3 regions of the Rahnella variigena genome follow, and region 1 is predicted to be linked to each of the others. Evidence: predicted binding sites of a transcription regulator. Region 1 holds the regulator's gene; each other region holds the start of a gene.
What was found. The regulator Fur, encoded in region 1, represses iron uptake genes when iron is present. The targets are predictions, from matches to a motif close to ATAATAATGAGAACNACTATCAA.
Positions count from the first base shown of each region.

Region 1 (3,280 bases):
GTGGTGTTGGCTAACTGGTTATAGGTGTCGATATTCTTACTGCTGGCAGCATTGAATAACGGCGTAACGCCCTGTGTCAGCAGGTTTTCCCAGCTGGTCTGCAGTTCCTGAATGGCTGATTCTTCCAGGCCCGGATGGGGTACTGATTTAAAATCAGCCAGCGCCTGAGTCAGTCCATCAAGAGATTGTTTGGCGCTGTCAAAAATTTCAGGGCCCTTTGACGGGTCAGCCTGAAGCTGTGCAACCGCACGACTCAGACGCGTCACGGTACGGAAATACTGATCGTTACCTTTGCTGATCAGCGTCATGTTGTTGACCAGTTCGGTACTGTTCCTGGTATTTTGCGTTAATGTGCCAAGTGATGTGACGGTATAAAGGGAAACACCGGCCCACATCACGCAGAAGATGCCAAGAATGGTTAATAAAGCGGCCCTGATGGTAATATTTTTTAAAAACTGCACGATATGCCTCTCTCGAAACAGGACTGTTTCTGGTCTGAGGATTGACGGGGATGCGGAGAATCAAAACAGGTAACCAGCAGGCTTACGCCCCCGGACATGTTTGAACACCTCTCCGGGCATCGATTTCTTTATTATGTTGAGATTGCTCTCGCATCATCTATCGGCGGGACATGCGTAAACTTAAGGAAGGAGCCGGTTTATTTCTTCACTTTGCTTATGACCTCAGGAACCCTGTGGTTGATAAGCACACGATGGCGATAACACTTTAAAATATTGCCCGATAAACTTATTCCCCAGTTAAGAAGGCGAGCAGAAGCATATTCTCCGCCTCGCGAGTTTGTTATCATCTTCGCTATTATTGCCTGCAATGCAGGGCACTTCATTTAGAACAAGAGGTTAGATAATCTTATGGCCGTTGTAGGTATCTTCTTTGGATCCGATACAGGTAACACCGAAAACATCGCTAAAATGATCCAGAAACAATTGGGTAAAGATGTGGCTGAGGTGCATGACATTGCGAAGAGCAGCAAAGAGGATCTGGAAAAATTCGATATTTTGCTGATCGGAATTCCAACCTGGTATTACGGTGAAGCGCAGTGTGACTGGGATGACTTTTTCCCGTCGCTCGAAGAGATAGATTTCGAAGGTAAGCTGGTTGCCCTGTTTGGCTGCGGCGATCAGGAAGACTATGCCGAGTATTTCTGCGATGCACTGGGTACCGTGCGCGATATCATTGAGCCACGCGGCGCAGTGATTGTCGGACACTGGCCAACTGAAGGTTACCACTTTGAAGCATCCAAAGGCCTGGCAGATGATAAGCACTTCATCGGACTGGCAATTGACGAAGACCGTCAGCCGGAACTGACCGCTGAACGTGTTGATGCGTGGGTGAAACAGATCACAGAAGAACTCAGCCTTTCAGAAATTATCGGCTAAAACCCTGTTGGCCCTGAGGATTTATTCTACAATTGAAGGGCCAAACTATTACTGAAATTAACAATTTAACCGCTACAAAATTGTAACTTTCGGTCGTATCAAGGTACACTGAGTTCATCTGTTTTTTCTATCGATCAAGTCGTTGCATTATTAGTGTGACAGGCAATTTGTGATCTTTATTAACAGGCTGTCGTTTACGAGAATGGGCACACTTCCCTTAAACGAAGAACAGTAAACGAACAATTTTGTGCCGCCGATGCCACAGGCTGCATGCCTCAACTTGATTAGCACATAGTAACAGGACTGAATCCGCATGACTGACAACAACACCGCACTGAAGAAAGCCGGCTTAAAAGTCACGCTTCCGCGCCTCAAAATCCTGGAAGTGCTGCAAGCGCCGGAAGGTCATCACGTTAGTGCGGAAGATCTGTACAAGCAACTGATTGATATGGGCGAAGAAATTGGTCTGGCCACGGTATACCGTGTTCTGAACCAGTTTGATGATGCTGGTATCGTCACCCGTCATAACTTCGAAGGCGGCAAGTCCGTATTCGAACTGACTCAGCAACATCACCACGATCACCTGATCTGCCTGGATTGCGGTCGTGTGATTGAATTCCGTGACGAATATATTGAAGGTCGTCAGCGTGAGATTGCTAAAAAACATGGCATCAAACTGACCAACCACAGTCTGTACCTGTACGGTCACTGTGAAGCAGGCGACTGCCGTGAAGATGAATCTTTGCACAATGACAAACCTGCGCATTAATTTGCACAGCTTCGATTGTCGCAAATGTTCTAAATAAACTAACCGCTGGAAAGCGGTTTTTTTATGCCTGTGCTTCACCCCGAACACAGACGCCGCTTGCCGACGTAAAAAACCCCGGCAAGCCGGGGTTTCGCTTTTGATAATGATGTTTTTGCCAGCTAAGGCTTTTACAAAAATCTGCTATTAGTTCGCCATTGCAGGCGCGTTATTGGATGTGATTTCCTGCCAGATTTTACCGCAATCCGCCGCATATGCCTGACCATCACCGGTTTTGCGCGCCGTCAGACAGCGCTGGTAATCCAGCACGCGAACTGTTTCCTGTTCCGCAAATTTCTGGTGTGCTTTTTCCTGTTTCAGCTTGTTCAGCAACACCTGACAGGTCGCCAGTTTGTCCGGATTACCTTCTGAAGAGTTAATACAGGTGCGGTAGTCTTCACGCGTTTGCGAAATCTGTGCCTGATCGGCGGTAGGCGCACAGCCTGCCAGCAGAACAGCCGATACCGCCATCATCAGTAATTTATTCATCGACATAACGACCTCAGAAAATAGTGAATGGAGCAATAACGATGAATTTCACGTCTTTTTCATCCTGGAATATGTTGCCGTAACCCCCGCCCCAGCTCGGAATATCCGAGTGGTTGTCGTACTGGGTGTAATGCAGTTTGAACAGTGTCCCCTTCGCGCGGCCTTCCTGAATGGTGTAAAGCGCATCCAGGCTCCAGGCGCTCTCTTTCAGACGCTGGCTCTGGTCATAAGCGGCGTTGGTACTCGGTTTGGCGTCCCACGCGTAAACGTAAGAACCCCCGACGGCAAAGCCCGGCAGATCCCATTTCGCCAGATCGTAAAGTACGCCGGCGTACACCGCTTTCTCGCCGTTGGCGTTGAAGTCCGAACGGTTATCCCACCACACGTCAAGACGACCGTTGGAGGAGGAATACGTCGGGGTCATACGTTGCAGGAAGTAGCCCTGATTACCTTCCGCTTTGACCATCGTACCTTCCAGCCGCCAGTTAAACTGACCGGTGGTGTAACCGAAAGTCAGCGCCTGCAACCAGGCCATCCCGTCATACAAGCTGTTCGGATCGTTCTTATTGCTGATGCGATCTTCCGCACC
Region 1 covers NZ_NSDJ01000001.1:2,103,468-2,106,747, reverse strand. Annotated here, with positions in the region: gene CKQ54_RS09700 (methyl-accepting chemotaxis protein) at 1-461, opposite strand, end outside; gene fldA (flavodoxin FldA) at 870-1,397, shown strand; gene fur (ferric iron uptake transcriptional regulator) at 1,711-2,166, shown strand; gene chiQ (ChiQ/YbfN family lipoprotein) at 2,350-2,691, opposite strand; gene chiP (chitoporin ChiP) at 2,705-3,280, opposite strand, start outside.

Region 2 (3,280 bases), 1.4 Mb from region 1:
TCCTGTAAACGCGTCACCACGGCTTCAGTTTCGGAAAGGTTCCAGCTCGCGCGAACGGCATCCTTCTTATCGACAGCCAGCTTAAAGGCGTCCTGAGCCTGCTGATATTCGTGGATTTTAACCGGCACCTGATTGAGTTCTGCCAGACTCGCTGCATCCCACTCCAGTTTGTCTTTCGACTGGGCAATCAGCTGCGAAAGTGCGCTGATTTTGTCCTGATTTTGTTTGAGATAAGCGGGATCGTAATTGAGCTGATACAGCGTGCGGCTGAGACGGGCTTCGTTTAACAGCGCATTCATCTGGTTGCTGAAATCGACTTTTTCAGCGCGCTGGCTGATGTCGTTAAATTTGATCATCCCTGCCACGGTGATGGCCGCGGCGATCAGAAGTACCAGCCCGAAGCCCAGACCCAGTTTGGTGCCGACCTTGAGATTATTCATCCACTGCGAAAGACCTGTTCCGTTGCTCATGTTCATTCTCCGTCGAACATCCCTTTAAAATTAATAAGTGATTTTGTGAAGCCTTTGTGAACAACCTATCGGTGGACTTAAGAGAAACTTTATAGGGAACGGCGCGTATTTTTGATTAATGCGAGCGGGATCGGATAAGGGCAGAGGGGAAATGAATAATTGGCAATAAAACAGTGATCAGGCTTAGGTCTTTACTCAATAAAGAGTACATGAAAATGGACATAAAAAAGGCGGGTCAGTGACCCGCCATTGGCGAAAACATCGTGCCCGTTATGGGCGGTAAAGCGAAATTACTTCGCTTCAGCCAGACGTTTTGCTGCTTCGTCCCAGTTTACAACATCCCAGAAGGCTTTGATGTAATCAGGGCGTTTGTTCTGATATTTCAGGTAGTAAGCGTGTTCCCAAACGTCCAGACCCAGCAGCGGGTAACCGGATGCGCCTGAAACAGCTTCGCCCATCAGCGGGCTGTCCTGGTTAGCGGTAGAAACAACGGCCAGTTTGCCGTCTTTCAGAACCAGCCATGCCCAACCTGAACCGAAACGAGTGGTTGCTGCTTTCTCGAAAGTTTCTTTGAAAGCGTCAACGCTGCCGAAATCGCGTTCGATAGCAGATTTCAGTTCGCCCTGCAGGGTGGTGCCGGTTTTCAGGCCTTTCCAGAACAGGCTGTGGTTAGCGTGGCCACCTGCGTTGTTACGCAGTGCAACTTTCTTGTCCGCAGGCACTTTGTCCAGGTTTGCGATCAGCTCTTCAACAGGAAGTTTTGCCAGTTCTGGCAGGCTTTCCAGTGCAGCGTTCGCGTTGTTCACGTAAGCCTGGTGGTGTTTAGAGTGATGGATTTCCATCGTTTCTTTGTCGAAATGCGGTTCGAGTGCGTCGTATGCGTAAGGCAGTGATGGCAGTGAATAACTCATGTTCATCGTCTCCATAGTGTAGGGCGGCACCGTCATTGTGAGCACCGCGTAATCAGTCGGATCATTATAGTTAATTAAATGATATTGAAAATGATTATCTATGCTCCACCCTTTGTACGGGTACTCGTAAGCGCCTGTTATACGGGGCTTAGAACCAGATAACCGCAAACAATCCTAAATTGTCTAAAGGCACGTGAAGCTTAGAGGGTCAGCGTAACCGCTGCGGATGCGTATACACCGTTGCCCGTCCCGGTTTGCTGAAACCGACCAGCGTCAGGTTACATTTTTCGGCGACGTCTACCGCCAGCGTAGTGGCGGCGGAGACGGCAAACAAAATTTCGACACCGCACATCGCGGCTTTCTGCACCATTTCATAGCTGGCGCGGCTCGACACCAGCGCGGCGCCGGATTGCCATTCACTTTGTTTTTCTCGCAGGCCAAGCATTTTGTCGAGTGCCACGTGACGTCCCACGTCCTCGCAGCCACCCAGTAAGTCGCCCTGCGAGGTTATCCACGCGGCGGCATGCGTACAGCCGGTCAGCTGACCGATTTCCTGCACGGATTTCAGCTGATTCAGCGCGTTATCCAGATTCGCCAGCTCAAACGTTTGGGTAAACGGCAGCGGGGCGAGCGGGCGGAACAAATCGCCTAGCTGTTCGATGCCGCACACGCCGCAGCCGGTTCGGCCTGCCATGGCACGACGACGCTCTTTCAGCCCGGCAAAACGGCGGCTCGATAATTCGATGTTAACTTCAATACCGTTACAGTTTGGTGTTACGTCCAGCCCGTAAATATCCGCAGCCGATTCGATAATTCCTTCCGACAGCGAAAACCCCAGCGCAAAGGCTTCGAGATCTTTCGGCGACGCCATCATTACCACATGTGAAATTCCGTTATAGACCAGCGCAACGGGCACTTCTTCTGCAATCCAGTCGTCTTCCAGTTCGCCAGGATGTGTGCGCTGCATCACCGGTTTTTGACTGGCTCCGATGATCTGAGTCACTTTTTTATCATCTTTTTCGCTCAGTTCTTTTACTTGATGGACATCCATTGGCAATAACCTTATAAACATTCCGGCTACATAAGCCGTACAAACTGTCAGGACTTTAGGTCTTAATTTTACCGCTTCCGCATCTGCAACGGAAAGCGGCAATTTGAAAGCAATGTGTTAACAAATGATGGGAAGGAGTCTTTCATGCAAGTCAGCAGAAGACAATTATTCAAAATATGTGCGGGCGGTATGGCCGGCACTACCGCAGCATTATTGGGGTTTGCCCCGACAATCGCGCTGGCGGAAACCCGCCAATATAAACTGCTTCGCTCGCGTGAAACCCGCAACAACTGCACGTACTGCTCAGTCGGTTGCGGCATGTTGATTTACAGCCAGGGCGACGGCGCGAAAAACGTCACTGAAAATATCTTCCACGTAGAGGGTGACGCCGATCATCCGGTCAGTCGTGGCTCGTTGTGCCCGAAAGGCGCAGGGGTACTGGATTACATCCACAGCGAAGGCCGTCTGAGATATCCGGAATATCGCGCGCCCGGCTCCGATAAATGGCAGCGTATCAGCTGGGATGAGGCGATTTCCCGTATCGCCCGCCTGATGAAAGATGACCGCGACGCCAACTTTGTCGAGAAAAATGAAAACAACGTCACGGTTAACCGCTGGCTGACCACCGGCATGTTGTGTTCGTCCGCGGCCAGTAACGAAACCGGCCTGCTGGATCAGAAATTCACCCGCGCGCTGGGCATGGTTGCCATCGACTGTCAGGCACGTCTTTGCCATGGCCCGACCGTCGCGGCATTAGCGCCAAGCTTTGGTCGCGGTGCGATGACCAACAACTGGGTCGATATCAAAAACGCCAACGTCATTTTGATTATGGGCGGAAACGCGGCAGA
Region 2 covers NZ_NSDJ01000001.1:657,693-660,972, reverse strand. Annotated here, with positions in the region: gene CKQ54_RS03075 (methyl-accepting chemotaxis protein) at 1-470, opposite strand, end outside; gene sodA (superoxide dismutase [Mn]) at 761-1,381, opposite strand; gene fdhD (formate dehydrogenase accessory sulfurtransferase FdhD) at 1,590-2,432, opposite strand; gene fdnG (formate dehydrogenase-N subunit alpha) at 2,577-3,280, shown strand, end outside.
Region 2: a site for Fur is predicted at 1,460-1,482, ahead of sodA (superoxide dismutase [Mn]). Genes of this name have one in related genera too.

Region 3 (3,280 bases), 310 kb from region 1:
TTGTTCGATCCTAAAGATTATGACGTCATGCTGTTTGACCAGCGTGGCTGCGGACGCTCTAAACCTCATGCCAGTCTCGACAATAATACAACCTGGCATCTGGTCGATGATATTGAACGTTTGCGCAAAATGGCCGGTGTCGATAAATGGCTGGTATTTGGTGGTTCGTGGGGCTCGACGCTGGCGCTGGCATACGCCCAGACTCACCCTGAGCACGTCAGCGAGATGGTCCTGCGGGGCATTTTCACTCTGCGCAAACAGGAACTGACCTGGTATTACCAGGACGGCGCCTCCCGTTTCTTCCCTGAGAAATGGCAGCGTATTTTGTCGATCCTGTCTGAGGAAGAACGCAAAGACGTAATTGCTTCCTATCGGGCCCGTCTGACCTCCGATGACCGCGCTGTTCAGCTTGAAGCGGCTAAGATCTGGAGTTTGTGGGAAGGGGAGACCGTGACGTTGATGCCAGCGGAAGGAGCGGCATCGTTTGGCGAAGATAATTTCGCGCTGGCTTTTGCCCGCATTGAAAATCACTACTTCACGTATATGGGCTTTTTAGAAACTGATGACCAGTTGCTGAAAAATGTGGAACGCATCCGCCATATTCCGGCAGTGATTGTTCACGGCCGCTACGATATGGCCTGTCAGGTGCAAAACGCCTGGGATCTGGCGCAGGCCTGGCCGGAAGCAGAATTGCACATTATCGAAGGTGCAGGGCATTCTTTTGATGAGCCGGGCATTCTCGATCAGTTAATCCGCACCAACCAGCGTTTCGCCGCCCGGCGCTAACGTTTCCTGCTTTCCCGCTTACTTTTGCTTAGGCTCGTAAGGTAAGCGGGAGAACTTATGTGATTCCCCGCGATAAAACATCACCCGTTCACGAAAATAAGTGCGCAAATGCGCAGGCTGCTCGCGTTCTGCTATCTCCGCGACAACCGGCATGTTGTAGCGTTCTTTGAAAGCCACCGCTGAGGCGGCAAGATCGACGTTAATGCGATCCATTTCGTCTTTGCTGATTTCAGCCAGATTGATACTCATTGCTGCTTCCTGGTGATCCGTTTTGCCTCATTGTACCCGAGGCAGACGCCATCGTGAATGTTGTGATTTTACTTTTACACTATCCCTAAGAAGAGAATTGGCAGGTTAATATTAAGAGTAAATAAGAACCATTCACAAATCTGAAGTGATAATTAACTTCAATAAGAACTCGCTAATTAATATTCTGAATAAGAATGATTCTTTTTAATATCCATCTATATGTTAATGATTATCATTATTGTATATTCATGTAAATAAAATACTTTTATAAATCATTATTTTAAATGTATTTGTTATTTCGTTGAATATTAATGTGAATCGGGTGTTTTTATTTTGTGTTGATGCGGGCATAATGCGGATAAATAATTCAGCCCACCTGCCGTAATTTAAATCCGGAGCCGTACCATGCTTAAAAAAGAAATGATTGATCAGCTTAACGAACAGCTGAACCTCGAGTTTTATTCTGCCAATTTATATTTGCAGATGAGTGCATGGTGCAGCGATAAAGGCTACGAAGGTGCTGCCGCATTCCTGAAACAGCATTCAATGGAAGAAATGGATCACATGCATCGTCTGTTCAAATATGTCAGCGATACAGGTGCTCTGCCACTGCTGGGCGCCATTGCTGCTCCGCCGGTGTCTTTCGAATCGCTGACCGATTTGTTCAAGCAGACTTACGAACACGAACAACTGATCACTCAGAAAATCAACGAACTGGCAGATTTGTCCATGACGCTGAAAGATTATTCTTCCTTCAACTTCCTGCAATGGTACGTTGCAGAGCAGCATGAAGAAGAAACGTTGTTCAAATCTGTTCTGGATAAACTGGCGCTGGTAAGCAATACCGGCAACGGTTTGTTCTTCGTGGATAAAGATCTCAAAAATATGGTGGCCCAAGCTCCGGCTGGTTAATTTTCAGTTGTGTGAGCTTGCAAACAACGCAGAGTGCTTCGGCCTCTGCGTTTTTTATGTTTTTATGACAAACGTTTTAAGCGCGTTTGCGCTAAAGTGTCGGCGTTATAAATTCATCATCAAGCAAGCCAAGGAAATTATCGTGTTCAATAAAACCACTTCTCTTTGCCGTGCCCTGGCAGTCTCAGCCGTTTTGCTGAGCGGATTTATCTCACAGCAGGCTTCTGCTCATGCTCACCTCAAAACGGAAACTCCGGCGGCGGATGCGGTTCTTACAGCCAGTCCGACCGAATTATCGCTGGGTTTCAGTGAAGGTATCGAGCCAAATTTCAGTAAAATTACCCTGAAAGATGCCAGCCAGAAAACGGTGAAAACCGGGAAAATGACCCTGGCTGCGAACGATAATACGCAGGCCGTGCTGCCCCTTACCGATGCGCTTGCCGCCGGGAAATATGTCGTGACGTGGAATGTGGTTTCCGTTGATGGTCATAAAACAAACGGTCAGTACAGTTTCACTGTTAAATAAGCCATGAGCCTTACAGCACTTTTCGTCCTGTGTCGGTTCGTGCATTTTGTGTCATTAATGCAAATCTTCGGACTGAGCGTATTTTGCTCATTGCTGGCGCCTGACGGATTTTCGGCCATTTTACAGCGTAAAAATCAGACGCTGATGGTTTGGTCCGGGCTGCTTGCAGCAGTCACTTCTGTCGGAATGCTGGCTATTCAGGCAGCGCTGATGGGCAATGGCTGGGACGATATCCTCAACATTAACGTGTGGATACTGGTATTAACCACCGCATTTGGCGAAGTCTGGAGCTGGCACTTATTACTGACCGCTGTGCTGTTACTGGTTCTGTTAATGGAGTGGATGCCCGGACGTCATGTCCTGCTGTTTCTGTGCTCGCTGGGTTTACTGATCACTCAGGCTTTGATTGGCCATGCGGCCATGCATCAGGGCTTACTGGGACTGGCACAGCGGACTAACCATGTGGTGCATTTGCTCAGCGCAGCCTACTGGTTCGGGTCTTTACTGCCTTTACTGACCTGCATGTTGTATGCCCGCGAGCCCTCTGCAAGACCCTACGCGATTGTGACGCTTATCCGTTTTTCTGTCTGGGGACATGCCGCGGTCTCGCTGGTGATCATCACCGGTGTCATCAATACCGCCATTGTTTTGCAGCGCTGGCCCACCGATATGACATCGCTTTATCAGTGTCTGCTGGTGGTCAAAGTGATACTGGTCGCGATGATGGCGGCAGTGGCTGTCTATAACCGTTACCGGCTGGTGCCCCTTATGGGTAAAGACCCGCAGAGGGCGCAGAGCCGTTTTATC
Region 3 covers NZ_NSDJ01000001.1:2,414,454-2,417,733, forward strand. Annotated here, with positions in the region: gene pip (prolyl aminopeptidase) at 1-786, shown strand, start outside; gene CKQ54_RS11260 (DNA polymerase III subunit theta) at 805-1,035, opposite strand; gene ftnA (non-heme ferritin) at 1,441-1,947, shown strand; gene copC (copper homeostasis periplasmic binding protein CopC) at 2,087-2,473, shown strand; gene copD (copper homeostasis membrane protein CopD) at 2,477-3,280, shown strand, end outside.
Region 3: a site for Fur is predicted at 1,255-1,277, ahead of ftnA (non-heme ferritin). Genes of this name have one in related genera too.